DNA from 4 places in the Sivoneniella epilithica UHCC 1019 genome. Region 4 is predicted to be linked to each of the others. Evidence: predicted binding sites of a transcription regulator. Region 4 holds the regulator's gene; each other region holds the start of a gene.
What was found. Region 4 encodes NtcA, which controls nitrogen genes in cyanobacteria. Its sites were predicted from a motif close to TTTGTANNNNNNNNTACAAA; they were not measured.
Positions count from the first base shown of each region.

Region 1 (3,249 bases), on a different contig from region 4:
CGAATACTTCTGCTTCTGTCAGGTTCAAAGTTTGATTGGCAAATTCATAGTAACCAGGTTTCATATCTATAAAGATTTGCTCCTTGAACTCAAACTCAATTTCATTTTGAAAAAGACCTGCTGGGACAAAATATTCATTGGTAGGCAACAATCTGTAGAACAGATGCGTACCGCATTCACCACAAAAAGCTCTTTCAGCCCATTCTGAGGACTGATACACTTTCAGTCTATCAACGCCGTCTATCTGCACATCTGAGCCACACGCTATACCTAATGCCGGTCCACCTCCCCAGCGCCGACACATGCCGCAATGACAGGCATCGATGCTTTTCTTGTCTGGCGTTCGGACAATTATTGCACCGCAAAGACACTTACCATACATACTGATCTCCTCGATCTCTAGGTTTGCTGTCTGAATTTTGGCACTTAACTAGGCGGAAAGTTTCCGCATAACACTCCAAAACGGGTGAATAGACAAATATTGGCGTTGCTGATTGCAGCTATGATTTCCCTCATCCCCAACCCTTCTCCCCAAGGAGAAGGGAGCTAGAAATCTTATTCCCTCGCCCGTTGGTCGAGGGCTAGGGTGAGGGCAAATTTAGGCGTTCATAGATCAATTCAGCAACGCCGACAAATATTTTCTGTAATAACATCTCCAATCAGGTGAACAGACAGAAGCTTTTCGCAAGTCTTTAGATGAGTAGGGCTGACAGCGATCGCCCACTCGCCCGCTGGCCATACTGATCACGCCACGCCCACCAACTTGGCGCTTAGATCCCACATGTGCTGTCCTTTTTCCTCATCGCGAGCTTGGGGCGAAACCTGCCGAATAAACGACTTGCCATCTTTCTTTTGGCGATTGCCCCAGCTAAAGTAGGCACCCGATTGCTTATATTCTGGGTCGGCAACCACCATTGCCACCCGCTCACCCGATAGCTCTTGGGACACGTATCCGCCTGTAATGTTCTTTTGAAACCAGGGGAAGATTTTTTGGAACAGCGGATAGTGATTGCGGAATAGGGGTGTATCGGCGACGCAACCCGGATAGAGCGAGGTGAAGGTGATTCCCGTGGAATCGTGATAGCGGCGGTGCAGTTCGCGCATGGTCAACACATTGCAGACTTTGCTGTCTTTGTAGGCTTTGACGGGTTCAAACTGTTTACCATTGATCATCGTAATCGGCGCTTTGAAGCCTGCGGTAAATCCTTCAAAGTTGCCCAAATCGGGTTGGGGTGGAATCTTGCCGCCGAGTTCATCGGGGTTGTGGGTGACAGTACCCAAAATCACCAAGCGGGGATCAGCGGAGTGCTTCAAATCTTCCATCATCAAGTTGCACAGCAAAAAGTGACCGAGGTGATTGGTGGTGACGGTTAGTTCATAGCCTTCAGGACTATAGAGCGGTTCTTTGATCAGGGGCATATAGATGGCAGCGTTACATACCAATGCATCTAAGGATTTGCCCGTATTGCGAAAGGCTTGGACAAACTTGCGGACGCTTTCTAGGGAACCCAAATCAATGTGCAAGATGGTGTAGCGATCGCGTGCCATGCCGACGGATTCAGCCGCCTGTTTAGCTTTGGGCAAATCTCGGCAAGCCATGACCACATGCCACCCCTTTTCGGTAAGAGCTTTTGCGGCGTATAAACCTACTCCAGAGGAGGCACCTGTAATAATTACTGTTGAAGTTTTTTGCGGTTCCATTTTTTCCAAAGCTCCGTTGACCGTCGTGCTTATCCTCTAGGACGATCGCACACTCTTTATCTTACCGATGAGACTGTACCAGTTAAGCGGTTTAACCGTGAAGATGTTTTGCAGTCTGCGTTCTGCTTAACGCAACAAATTATGTTGTTTTATGTCTTTCTGAGGCTATCCCTGACTGAGGCTCGATTTGTTGGGCATTCTTAAAGAAAAGTATCGAAAGATACAAAATTATCCAGCATTCATTTATTTTCTAGACAAAAGACATACTACTATGGTGAACTCTTTGCTGTCGGATGCTAGCCAACGACTAGAAGAAGCGTTGAAGCACACTTCCATTTCTGAAGATGCGATCGAGTCGTTGAAATTTCCCAAAGCTAGCCTCAGTGTCTCGATTCCTGTGCGGATGGATGATGGGTCGCTTCAGGTGTTTCAGGGATATCGAGTCCGCTATGACGATACTCGCGGTCCGGGTAAAGGCGGAGTCCGCTATCACCCGAATGTGTCGATGGATGAGGTGCAGTCATTAGCATTTTGGATGACGTTTAAGTGTGCGGCGCTAGGATTGCCATTTGGCGGGGCAAAGGGGGGAATTACCGTGAATCCCAAGTTATTGTCGCGGCTGGAACTAGAGCGATTGAGCCGGGGCTATATTGACGCGATCGCCGACTTCATCGGGACTGATGTAGACATCCTCGCGCCCGACGTATATACCAACTCAATGATCATGGGCTGGATGATGGATCAATACAGCATCATTCGGCGCTGCATTTGTCCTGCTGTGGTCACCGGGAAGCCGATCAGCATGGGCGGCAGTCTGGGGCGAGAAGCTGCTACTGCTTTAGGAGCCTTTTTTGTGATTCAGGCAATGCTGCCTAAGTTTGATCAAACGCCGCAAGGAACGACCGTTGCCATTCAAGGATTTGGGAATGCGGGTGGTACTTTGGCAGAGCTATTGTTCCATGCTGGTTATCGCGTAGTCGCAGTCAGTGATTCTCAAGGCGCAATTTATGCCAAAAATGGATTAGATATTCCTGCCATTCGTAACAATAAAGAATCGACTCGTGGCATTCGAGCGCCTTACTGCGATGGCAGCGTTTGCACGACTCCAGAGCATGAAGTCCTCACAAATGAGGAGTTGCTGGCACTAGATGTGGATGTGCTAATTCCGGCAGCGCTGGAAAACCAAATTACGGAAACGAATGCTCACTCAATTAAAGCCAAACTCGTGTTTGAAGTCGCCAACGGACCCATTACCTCCGCTGCTGACAAAATTTTGGCAGAAAAAGGCATCTACGTTTTTCCAGATATTTTGGTGAACGCAGGCGGCGTTACGGTCAGCTATTTTGAATGGGTGCAAAACCGCAGTGGTTTGTATTGGACGCTGGATGAAGTCAACCAAAAGCTGAAAAGCCGGATTGTGGAAGAAGCCGATCGCATCTGGTCAGTCTCGCGTGAAATTGGCATCCCCCTCCGCACTGCGGCTTATGTTCATGCCATCAGCCGTTTAGGAGAAGCCATTAGCGCCAAGGGCACACGAGATTATTATGT
Region 1 is NZ_JBFPDP010000025.1:50,106-53,354, forward strand. Features, by position in the region: gene AB3R30_RS15785 (GFA family protein) at 1-382, opposite strand, end outside; gene AB3R30_RS15790 (protochlorophyllide reductase) at 745-1,701, opposite strand; gene AB3R30_RS15795 (Glu/Leu/Phe/Val family dehydrogenase) at 1,973-3,249, shown strand, end outside.
Region 1: AB3R30_RS15795 (Glu/Leu/Phe/Val family dehydrogenase) is a predicted target of NtcA. The motif match lies at 1,909-1,928, and genes of this name have one in related genera.

Region 2 (3,249 bases), on a different contig from region 4:
GATTTGGCAGCGGCGGTAAAAATGACTGAGTCTGCTGTTTCTCATCAACTGCGGACTCTCCGCACTATGCGGCTGGTTGGCTATCGTCGTCAAGGGCGGAATGTGTTCTACTGTCTAAAAGATAGTCACGTTCTGAACCTATATCGTGAAGTTGCTGAGCATTTAGATGAACCTGAAGATTCCTAAAAGCTAGTTGTCGAAGGATGAAGCGATCGCTTCAGAAAAGAGTATTCATCCTTCAACTAGGCTGTTTACTCTTCGCCGCCTTGGACTTTCAACATGACAAATCCTAGTCCTAACCCCACTAAAATTAGGCTAGATGCCAAAATAGCAGCGGTAAAAATTTCTCCCATGAACTGATTGCTCCTTATGCGATCGCGTTAATTAAATCGTGTCAATCGTGTAATACAAGTATCACTACTTATCCAAAATTCTAAACTAGATTGATCCTACTTCCAGTAACAATGGACAAACCCTCCAATCCTCTGTTTCGTCCTCGCTTGGCAATTCCTTTGGGTGACCCGGCTGGAATTGGCAGTGAAGTGATCTTAAAAGCTCTAGCCAATCCGCAGATTCACCAACGCTGTGAGATTACTTTGATTGGCGATCGCCGATTGGTAGAAAAAACGTATTCCGATTTGCTAGACACAGGTATGGAAGACCCATTGGCAAATCCAGATAGTTTAACTCTATGGGATGTTGAACTCGATCCAAAAATTGGGGGGCAGATTCACTTAGGTAGCGGTAATGCAGCTAGTGGTGCAGCTAGTTTTCAATTTTTGGAGCAGGCGATCGCCCAGACGCTCTCTGGTGATTTTGATGCCATTGTCACGGCACCGATCGCAAAATCGGCGTGGAAAGCGGCTGGACACCATTATCCAGGACAAACCGAACTGTTGGCTGAACGAGCCGGAGCTACCCGCTTTGGCATGTTGTTTGTGGCGCGATCGCCTTACACGGGCTGGACATTACGAACTCTTCTAGCAACCACGCACATTCCCTTGAAACAGGTTTCTGCAACCCTAACAGCAGAGTTAATGACGCAGAAACTAGAGTTGTTACTCGACTGTCTCCAGCAGGATTTTGGCTTAGAAACTCCCCATATTGCGCTCGCGGGACTCAATCCACATAGTGGTGAACAGGGGCAACTAGGGCATGAAGAACAAAATTGGCTGATCCCTTGGCTCAATCAGATGCGCGATCGCTTTTCCACAATCACTTTAGAAGGACCCGTGCCACCCGACACACTCTGGGTCAAGCCTGGACAAGCTTGGTTTGGAACAGAGATATCCCGCAAGGAAAGCATTGCGAAGAATGTTCAAAACTCAAAACTCAAAACTCAAAATTATTGTGATGCTTACCTCGCTTTGTATCATGATCAAGGATTGATTCCGGTTAAACTTATGGCGTTCGATCGGGCTGTCAACACCACGATTGGGTTACCCTTCGTCCGAACTTCACCTGATCATGGCACCGCCTTTGATATCGCCAAACAAGGAATTGCAGATGCTACTAGCATGAAAGCGGCGATCGAATTGGCTGTGGAATTGAGCGATCGCCGTCAACTAGCTACCTGAAGCAAAAGCGAAAACTTTAAAAGAATAGAAAAGCGATGCTTTGTAACTTGCTAATCCTAATTAGCTAACTAGAATACAAAAGCTCTACCAGCACCTTTAAGGCTGAAAACAATTCCGCTATTCAACCAAACTGAAACAAAGAATCCAACCAGATATTAGTCAAGGTTTAGTGACTTTTGTAAGTTTTCTTAATATACTCAGAAGAAGATTGGCGTAAAAATACAACTTATACGGTATATCAGGCTACAGATAGAAATTCTTCCTGTCCCCGAATAATTTTTCTACACTTTAAAAAACTTAAATTTTATCTACTCTCTTGATTCGTTCAATAGTGCTACTTGTCGTTTTGATTTGCTACGAAGCTTAGAAGGGTGATTATGCTTCAATCAATTCAGTATTCCTTACCTGTCATTCAAGACGAGGCTCGTCAACTGGTTCAAGAAGGGCTAGTGAGCCGACATCAACCGATCTATATCCTGTGTCAGTATATTCCTGCTCGTGAGTGGGCATGGATTGAATGTGAGTTAGAGCGCTGCAATTTTCTACTGAGAGATCGGATCGGTGACCTAATGGGTTCCGAAAAATGGGAAAACGATTAGCGGCTAATCTGCATTCATTCATCTACCACTCCCGCTATTTTGATCTCAGTTTGAAGAGATCCCAGTTTGAAGACGCATCAACACATTCAAGATTTGGCAAGCAAGTTACTCACCAGATCTTGAATTGGCTGAAGTTGTTTTGCTACTCTTGGTTTCTTAGCTTTTCAAGTTCTGCTCGAATGGTGGCGATTTGAGCAGTAAGTTCCTGTATTTCAGTTTGTACACCAGGAGCGGCTGAGGTAGGCACAGTTGCCGTTGGTGGATAATCGTTTTGGGCACGGCGTTGACTTAAAACGGTGTCTACAAAATTACGCGCGTCTTGCTCAGTTGATTCTCCCTTAACTGCCCATTCATCGGCAAGTTGACTCCATTCTTGGCGAAGTTTCGATAGGTTTTCATGTCGTTTTTGTGGGTCTTGAACTACTTCAATCAAGGATGCCGTTGCCCCTAGCGTGACACGAAAACCATTTTGCAGTAGCTGAATTAATGTCTCAGAATTCATGAGGTGTGGTTCCTTAAGTATCAAGGGAATGGTTTCTAAATATCTTCTAAATATTTGGCGTAGGGTCTGTGCAGCGATCGCTTTTCAATCAAAGCTTTTCACAGAAACTATAAAAGTTCTGAATGAAAAACTGCAACGATTCTACTGTAATCTTGCTAATTTCTGCCTGAGATATCGCGATTCTAACTAGCTTGATCTAGATATTGGTTCACGTCGTCTACCAAGCGGCTAAGCTCGGCTTCAGTGGTCAGGCGAATGCGATCGTCTCTAAGGGTGATCAGCACTTTTGCGGCAAAGGGCGAAGACCAAATATTGGGATTACAGAAGATTTCTAGAAAAACATCCCCGGTATATCGATACTCCATCGGTTTCTGCGGCTTTGGTTTGGTTGCAGGCGACCCTTTGGTCGCAACAATTTTGAGGCTAGTCATTAACTCAGCAATGTGAGTTTGTAGCGTGTGGGCGGCTTCAGGAGCAAACTGCAACGAAACCGATCCTTCAATGAGATTAAGCGTTAGTGGGGGAGTAGGCATGTACCGAAAAACCGAATGATTGGCATTCTTATGGTACG
Region 2 is NZ_JBFPDP010000002.1:216,909-220,157, forward strand. Features, by position in the region: gene AB3R30_RS02555 (ArsR/SmtB family transcription factor) at 1-186, shown strand, start outside; gene petM (cytochrome b6-f complex subunit PetM) at 252-353, opposite strand; gene pdxA (4-hydroxythreonine-4-phosphate dehydrogenase PdxA) at 465-1,577, shown strand; gene AB3R30_RS02570 (DUF4327 family protein) at 1,955-2,176, shown strand; gene AB3R30_RS02575 (hypothetical protein) at 2,319-2,678, opposite strand; gene AB3R30_RS02580 (hypothetical protein) at 2,861-3,211, opposite strand.
Region 2: AB3R30_RS02570 (DUF4327 family protein) is a predicted target of NtcA. The motif match lies at 1,808-1,827, and genes of this name have one in related genera.

Region 3 (3,249 bases), on a different contig from region 4:
ATGTAATATTTCACGTCCAAAATTCGGGCAGTCTTATCAGCACGCTCAATCAACCGTCCAATTTGACCAAAATGCCAGCCCTCATTGTGGGTCATGGTGGCATCCATCACGCCTGCAAACAGATGACTTTGCAGCTTGACTTCCTCAAAAAAGCTGAGAACGGCTGAAATATCATTCATTAACGTGTGCGATTGAGCCGCTTCAATCACCATCAGATAAAACGAGTTGACCTGCTGCCACATTTCCGAAGAAATCACTTCCCGCACCGATCGCGCATTCTCACGCGCTGATTTCAAGCACGACAAAATGGAATTGGCATAATCTTCATCAAATGCCAAAAACTGGGTGACCTTTGCCCCAGTTGCTTCGCCATAGCGCTTTTGAAACAAGGGCAAATCGCCTGTAGTCAACACAATCGGCTCCCATTGAGTGCCGCCGGATGGCGCATCCAGCAACAAGTTAAGATTGACTTCAATAAAACGAGCTACATTCTCCGCCCGCTCAACAGAGCGAGTCAGCCAATAAATCGAATTTGCAACACGACTGAGCATACGATTCCCTTACTTTCCCTATTTATAGACAACCCAAGTATCTTTACTGCCGCCGCCTTGCGATGAGTTAACCACTAACGATCCTCGCCGCAGGGCAACGCGGGTTAATCCACCGGGATTCACATAAACGTCTTTGCCATATAAGATGTAGGGGCGTAGATCCACATGACATCCCTCAAACTCGCCATCTAATAGGGTCGGCACTCGTGATAAACATAGGGTCGGCTGGGCGATATAGTTGCGTGGGGATGCCTTGATTCGCTGAGCAAAATCTTCTTGCTGCTCTAGCGTCGAGTGCGGACCGATCAACATGCCATATCCACCCGATTCATTTGCGGCTTTGACTACCAGTTTGTCCAAATTTTCTAAGACATGGCTTTGCTGGCTCGGTTCCCAACATAAGTAGGTCGGAACATTTGCCAAAATTGGCTCTTCGCCTAAGTAATACTGGATCATGGCGGGAACGTAGGAGTAAATTACTTTATCATCGGCAACGCCAGTTCCAAGTGCATTCGCGATCGCCACCTTGCCAGAGCGATACACCTCCATCAAACCGGGTACGCCCAATAATGAATCTGCCCGAAACGCCTTGGGATCGATGAAATCATCATCAATTCGCCGATAGATCACATCAACACGCTGCAATCCTTTGGTAGTTCGCATTTGCAAATAGCCGTCGGCAATCACCAAATCGCGCCCTTCCACCAGTTCTACCCCCATTTGCTGCGCCAAAAAGGAATGTTCAAAGTAAGCAGAGTTATAAATTCCGGGAGTCAGCACCACAACCGTCGGATCGGGTAAATGCTCAGGCGCAAGATTGAGCAGGGTTTCGAGGAGATAGCTAGCATACTCCTCAACAGGCTGAATATTCATCGTGTCGAACACGACAGGAAAGGTATTTTTCATCACCCGTCGATTTTCTAGGACATAAGAGACCCCCGAAGGACAGCGCAGATTATCTTCCAGCACATACCACTGACCAGAGCGATCGCGCACCAAATCGGTTCCGGTAATGTGGCACCAAATGCCTTTAGGCGGATGCAAGCCGATACACGGCTTCAAAAAACCACTCGCTGAGAAAACAATCTCAGAGGGAACAATCCCATCCTTCAAAATCTTTTGATCGCCATAGACATCTGCCAAAAATAGGTTGAGCGCAGTGATCCGCTGCTTTAAGCCTTTTTCCAGGATCAGCCACTCATCGGCAGACAAAATCCGAGGGATCAGGTCAAACGGCATAATGCGCTCAGTGCCACGACCATCACTATAAACATTAAACGTCACGCCTAGCTTAAATAAAGCCACTTGAGCCGCTTGTTGCCGACGAATCACTTCCTCCATGCCCAGCGTGTGAATCCGCTCAATCAGCGGCACCGCGTCGGGGCGAGGTTTTCCCTTGGCTTCAAATAGCTCGTCGTAAAAATCCCCTGGTTCATAGTCGTAAAAAGTCACAGGTTCAAGTCCAACGTGTTTTCAGTGCATTCTACAAAACTACGGGTTAGTCACCCAGTAGCTTTGATTGCAGAACTAGCAATTTGCTTAAGAATACACCTTCAGGCAAGGGGCAGTGATTGAAATCGTTGCCTATTGGCACCCAGTAAAATTAGTACACACTATTTTCTCTAAAATTTGATTGGCAAATGTTGACAATCCTTCGCCGCAACCTGTTATAGTAACCAATGTGCGCTGTTTAAGTATGCATGTTGGGGCGTCGCCAAGTGGTAAGGCAGCGGGTTTTGGTCTCGCCATTCCTAGGTTCGAATCCTAGCGCCCCAGTTTTTTTATTGACAATTTTTTGATCGTCAATCTTTTAGAGATAACCATAGGTCGGTAGTAACTGGGTCAAAACAGTGGCTACTTTGTCTAAATGTTAAGACCTATCTATAGCTTATCCGGTGTGTTCATCTGGCACATGGATTGTGTTTTGAGTTACAAAGATAGGGGCATGACTAAACCGAACCCAAGGAGCTTGATTCCATGACGATTTCCATTGCCCAACACGCATCACTCATTGCTGGAATAGCGCTGTTAGGAATTCCTGTGGCAATCCAAGCGACACGAGTAGATTCTGCGATTCTTCACTGGAGAGGCTACGCCAACGCCCAAGAAGCACCAGCCTCAAGCCCGAAGCAAGCCGCCGGAGCCGCGTCTTTGATAGAGCAGTTGAAGCTAACGTCTGCTCAAAAACAGAAAATTTCGACCTTTCGGAAAAATCGTACAACTGAGATGAATCGAGTGTTGACTAGCGACCAAAAAGCCAAATTTGAAGCGGCTCGTAAGTCTGGCAAGAATACTTCAGAAACCATGGCTGCTTTGGGGTTGAACCCTGATCAAAAAAAGAAAATCGCGGAAATTGCTAAAAAATCTGCGGGTGACATTATGAGTGTGCTGAATCCACAGCAAAAGAAACAGGTCGTAAATTATCTGAAGCAACAGCGCGGAGGGTTTGAATAGCAGCTAGCTACTGTATCGAATTCCTTGCTCATGGAGTTGGTGGACAAAAAACTCTTCCAGGGAAGGACGAGCGAGATGCATATCCAATAACTGAGCGCCCATCAGCGTTAGACTGGCGAGAAAATCTTGAGGATTGCCAAGCACTTGCCCTTGCCAACAGCCATCTTTAAACTCTAGGTTCGCAAGGCGATTTTTTAGCACATCTGGGTTGCCCCCTTTGACTTTGGCGTGATAAGCCTCAGAA
Region 3 is NZ_JBFPDP010000041.1:42,087-45,335, forward strand. Features, by position in the region: gene AB3R30_RS20430 (alpha-E domain-containing protein) at 1-551, opposite strand, end outside; gene AB3R30_RS20435 (circularly permuted type 2 ATP-grasp protein) at 570-2,003, opposite strand; tRNA gene AB3R30_RS20440 (tRNA-Gln) at 2,256-2,327, shown strand; gene AB3R30_RS20445 (Spy/CpxP family protein refolding chaperone) at 2,529-3,005, shown strand; gene AB3R30_RS20450 (ABC transporter ATP-binding protein) at 3,009-3,249, opposite strand, start outside.
Region 3: AB3R30_RS20435 (circularly permuted type 2 ATP-grasp protein) is a predicted target of NtcA. The motif match lies at 2,022-2,041, and genes of this name have one in related genera.

Region 4 (3,249 bases):
TTTGCCATTCTGTACTGCCACCAGATTTACTTTTAGAGGACCTGCTGTCAATGTTTTTTCCTCCGCGATCGTTCTTAGCTCGATCGTCTCGTTGTACCCTTGCAGCTTTTCGATAAATGTCAATAGATCTTGGACTCGCCCATCGCCAATTTGCACCGTATCAGTCAGAATTCCCAAACGCCGCGCCCTAAATCCGGCTGCGGTTACTAGCAGATTAATTCGCTGCTGAATTTGAACCTCGCTCAAGCTAGCTGGATTTAGAGACGTGGCAGCAATCAGATCCCCTTCTTGAAAAACAATCCGGTTGGGAGCCGCTTCTGCAAAAACTTGAACCAGGTTTTCTCCAGTAAGATAATTGGCAGCTGACGAAATACGGACTACATAATCTTGACCGTTACTCACTTGCCTGATCAGTTGATCCACTTCGGCTTTGGTAATTTGAATGATTTGTCCCTGCGGTTTTGTGCCAGGTCGCACCAATTGAGTTGCAGAGCGATTGGCTTCTCGTAAAAGCTGATCGATCGCGCCTTGGGTAGAGCGTGGGTCAAGAATCCGCACCACCGCCGAAGAAAGCACTTGCCCCCGCTGGATTGCCACATTACCCCGGCGCAACCCCTCGGCTTCTCGCTCCAGCTTGCCAATTTCTTGCACCAAAAAATCTTGCTGAGCTTCTAGCTGTTTCAGTCGCCCTTCCCGCTCACTAATGATTGCACTTTTGGCTTTAATTTCCTCTTCTGCCACTGCCACAACTTGACTCTGCTCTGCTTGCAGTCGGCTAATATTGGCTCGAAATTGCAATACTTGCTCAGAGATAGTGGCAAGTTGGCTGCGGTTTTGTTCAAGAGTCCGCTGTACTGTAACGCGATCGCTCATGGCACGGTTCCGTTCGGCGATCGCGCTTTTCAAAGAGCCGCCAATGGTTTGAATCTGTTTTTGAGTACTCATTAGTTGCTTTTGAGCCTCAATTTCTTGGGCTTTTGCCCGGTTTAATTCGGCTTCAGTACGTTGCTTTTGAGCTTGAGCCGTTTCTAACTGACTTTTTGCATCGTTTAGGTCAGTGCGTGCCCGTCTTAGCTTGCGTTGAAGTGCGCCTAATTCAAAGACTCCGGTGCGTAATGGACCACTGGTTGCAAATAGAATCCCCAAGGTGGAAGCAGCAACGACGATCCCCGTCAAAATGGTGATTAAGGTTGCCGTGCGACGCGGGCGTAAGTTAAATAGGCTGAGGCGAGCTTTCCCAACTTTGGTGCCAATGCGATCGCCCACAGTGGCAATCACACCACCAATTACCAATATTGCAAATATTAGGATCAGCCCCGTAGACATCGCTGCTCCAAACCAAAACGCCCTAACCTTTGCAATGCAAACAGGGGCAAACTCATCTATAGCCTACCCCATGAATCTTTGATGATGGCTCTACTCACTTGCGAATTTGTGAGCGCACAACTCTTATTTTTAATAAACTGCTGGTTTCTAGCTCATCACGTAAACTGCTGACTTAAGGTTACAGGATTATGCACAGTAATTTTCTTTTTATGAATCGAAACCATATTATCTTGCCGTAAGTCGCCTAAAAGCCGAGTGACCGTCACACGGGTAGAGCCGATCGCTTCTGCGATCGCCTGATGCGAGAGCTTCAGATCAATCGTAATTCCTTCTTTACTGGGCGTACCAAAATCTCGGCACAGAATCAACAAAAAGCTAACCAATCGAGAACCCATATCGCGATGAGCCAGCGTTTCAATCATCATTTCAGTCTGCAAAATGCGCGAAGACAACCCTTGCAGCAAAATCATCGATAGATCAGGGTTATCTTTTAACGCTTTCTCAACCTGTTCAATCGGTACTGAAAGCAACTCCACAGGCGTAAACGCCACAGCATGATAAAAGCGATCGGAACGATGTCCTGTAATCAGCGACAGCACCCCAAACACACTATTTTCTCTCAACAATGCAACTGTAATTTCTTCCCCTGCTTCGTATACCCTAGAAAGCTTTACGGCTCCCTTAACTAGGAAGTAGACGCGCTCAGCAGGATCGCCTGGAAAAAAAATCGTTTTACCCCGTTCAAACGATTCAACAACGGGTGGAAACACCCCACTTCCCATCTGACGAAATACCGATGCCAGTGGTCTATCTTGCGTCACAACCATATTCCCCTGCTCGGAGTCCTTACTACGTGCCAACTCGTTGAATAAAACATGCCGAATAATTAGCATTCAACTCTGTAACTTAGAATACTTAAACGCACTCCTAAAGGGTTTTTTGTACCCTTTGTTACAAAATAAGGCGATCGCAGCCCCTATACAAAAGCTTAGAGTCACTTACCTACCGCTTTCTTACCCATATAAAGAGCCTAGAAAGTATCAGTATCTTAACCGCAGCTTGGCAAATTGAACAAAATTCATTGCAAAAATAATTACGGGCATCTATTGAAATCCTTTTTGCAGCTAAACTTTAGAACTCTTGAACTAACTAGGAGTGCTATCTTTATACCCCATATTTCAGTATCCTCATAGGTGCCCTCAAAGGATTGATTGCCATGCTGGACTTGACTGGGAAAAACGCCCTTGTAACCGGAATCGCTAATAACCGCTCGATCGCGTGGGGCATTGCCCAACAGCTTCACAAAGCCGGCGCGAACATTGGCATTTCCTATCTACCCGATGAAAAAGGGAAAATGGAAAAAAAGGTAGCTGAGTTGGTAGAACCCCTCAATCCCAGTGTATTTGTTCCATTAAACGTTCAAGATGATGCTCAAATTCAATCTGCCTTTGAAACCGTAGGCGATAAGTGGGGCAGAATCGACATTTTGATTCACTGTCTAGCATTTGCCAACCGAGATGACCTGACAGGCGGCTTCGTGGAAACATCTCGCTCCGGGTTCGCCACAGCACTGGATATAAGCACCTACTCCCTCGTTAAGCTCTGTGGTGCAGCAAAGCCATTGATGACCGAAGGCGGCAGCATTGTCACACTTACCTATTTAGGTGGTGTGCGAGTGATCCCCAATTACAACGTCATGGGGATCGCCAAAGCGGGTTTGGAAATGAGCGTCCGATATTTGGCAGCGGAACTGGGACCTCAAAAGATTCGAGTGAATGGCATTTCTGCCGGACCCATCCGCACTCTGGCATCCTCTGCGGTGGGCGGAATTTTGGATATGATTCATCATGTGGAAGCCGTCGCGCCCTTACGTCGCACCGTCACCCAAACAGAAGTGGGAAACACTGCCGCTTTTTTGTGCAG
Region 4 is NZ_JBFPDP010000017.1:22,571-25,819, reverse strand. Features, by position in the region: gene AB3R30_RS12370 (DUF3084 domain-containing protein) at 1-1,326, opposite strand, end outside; gene ntcA (global nitrogen regulator NtcA) at 1,482-2,219, opposite strand; gene fabI (enoyl-ACP reductase FabI) at 2,543-3,249, shown strand, end outside.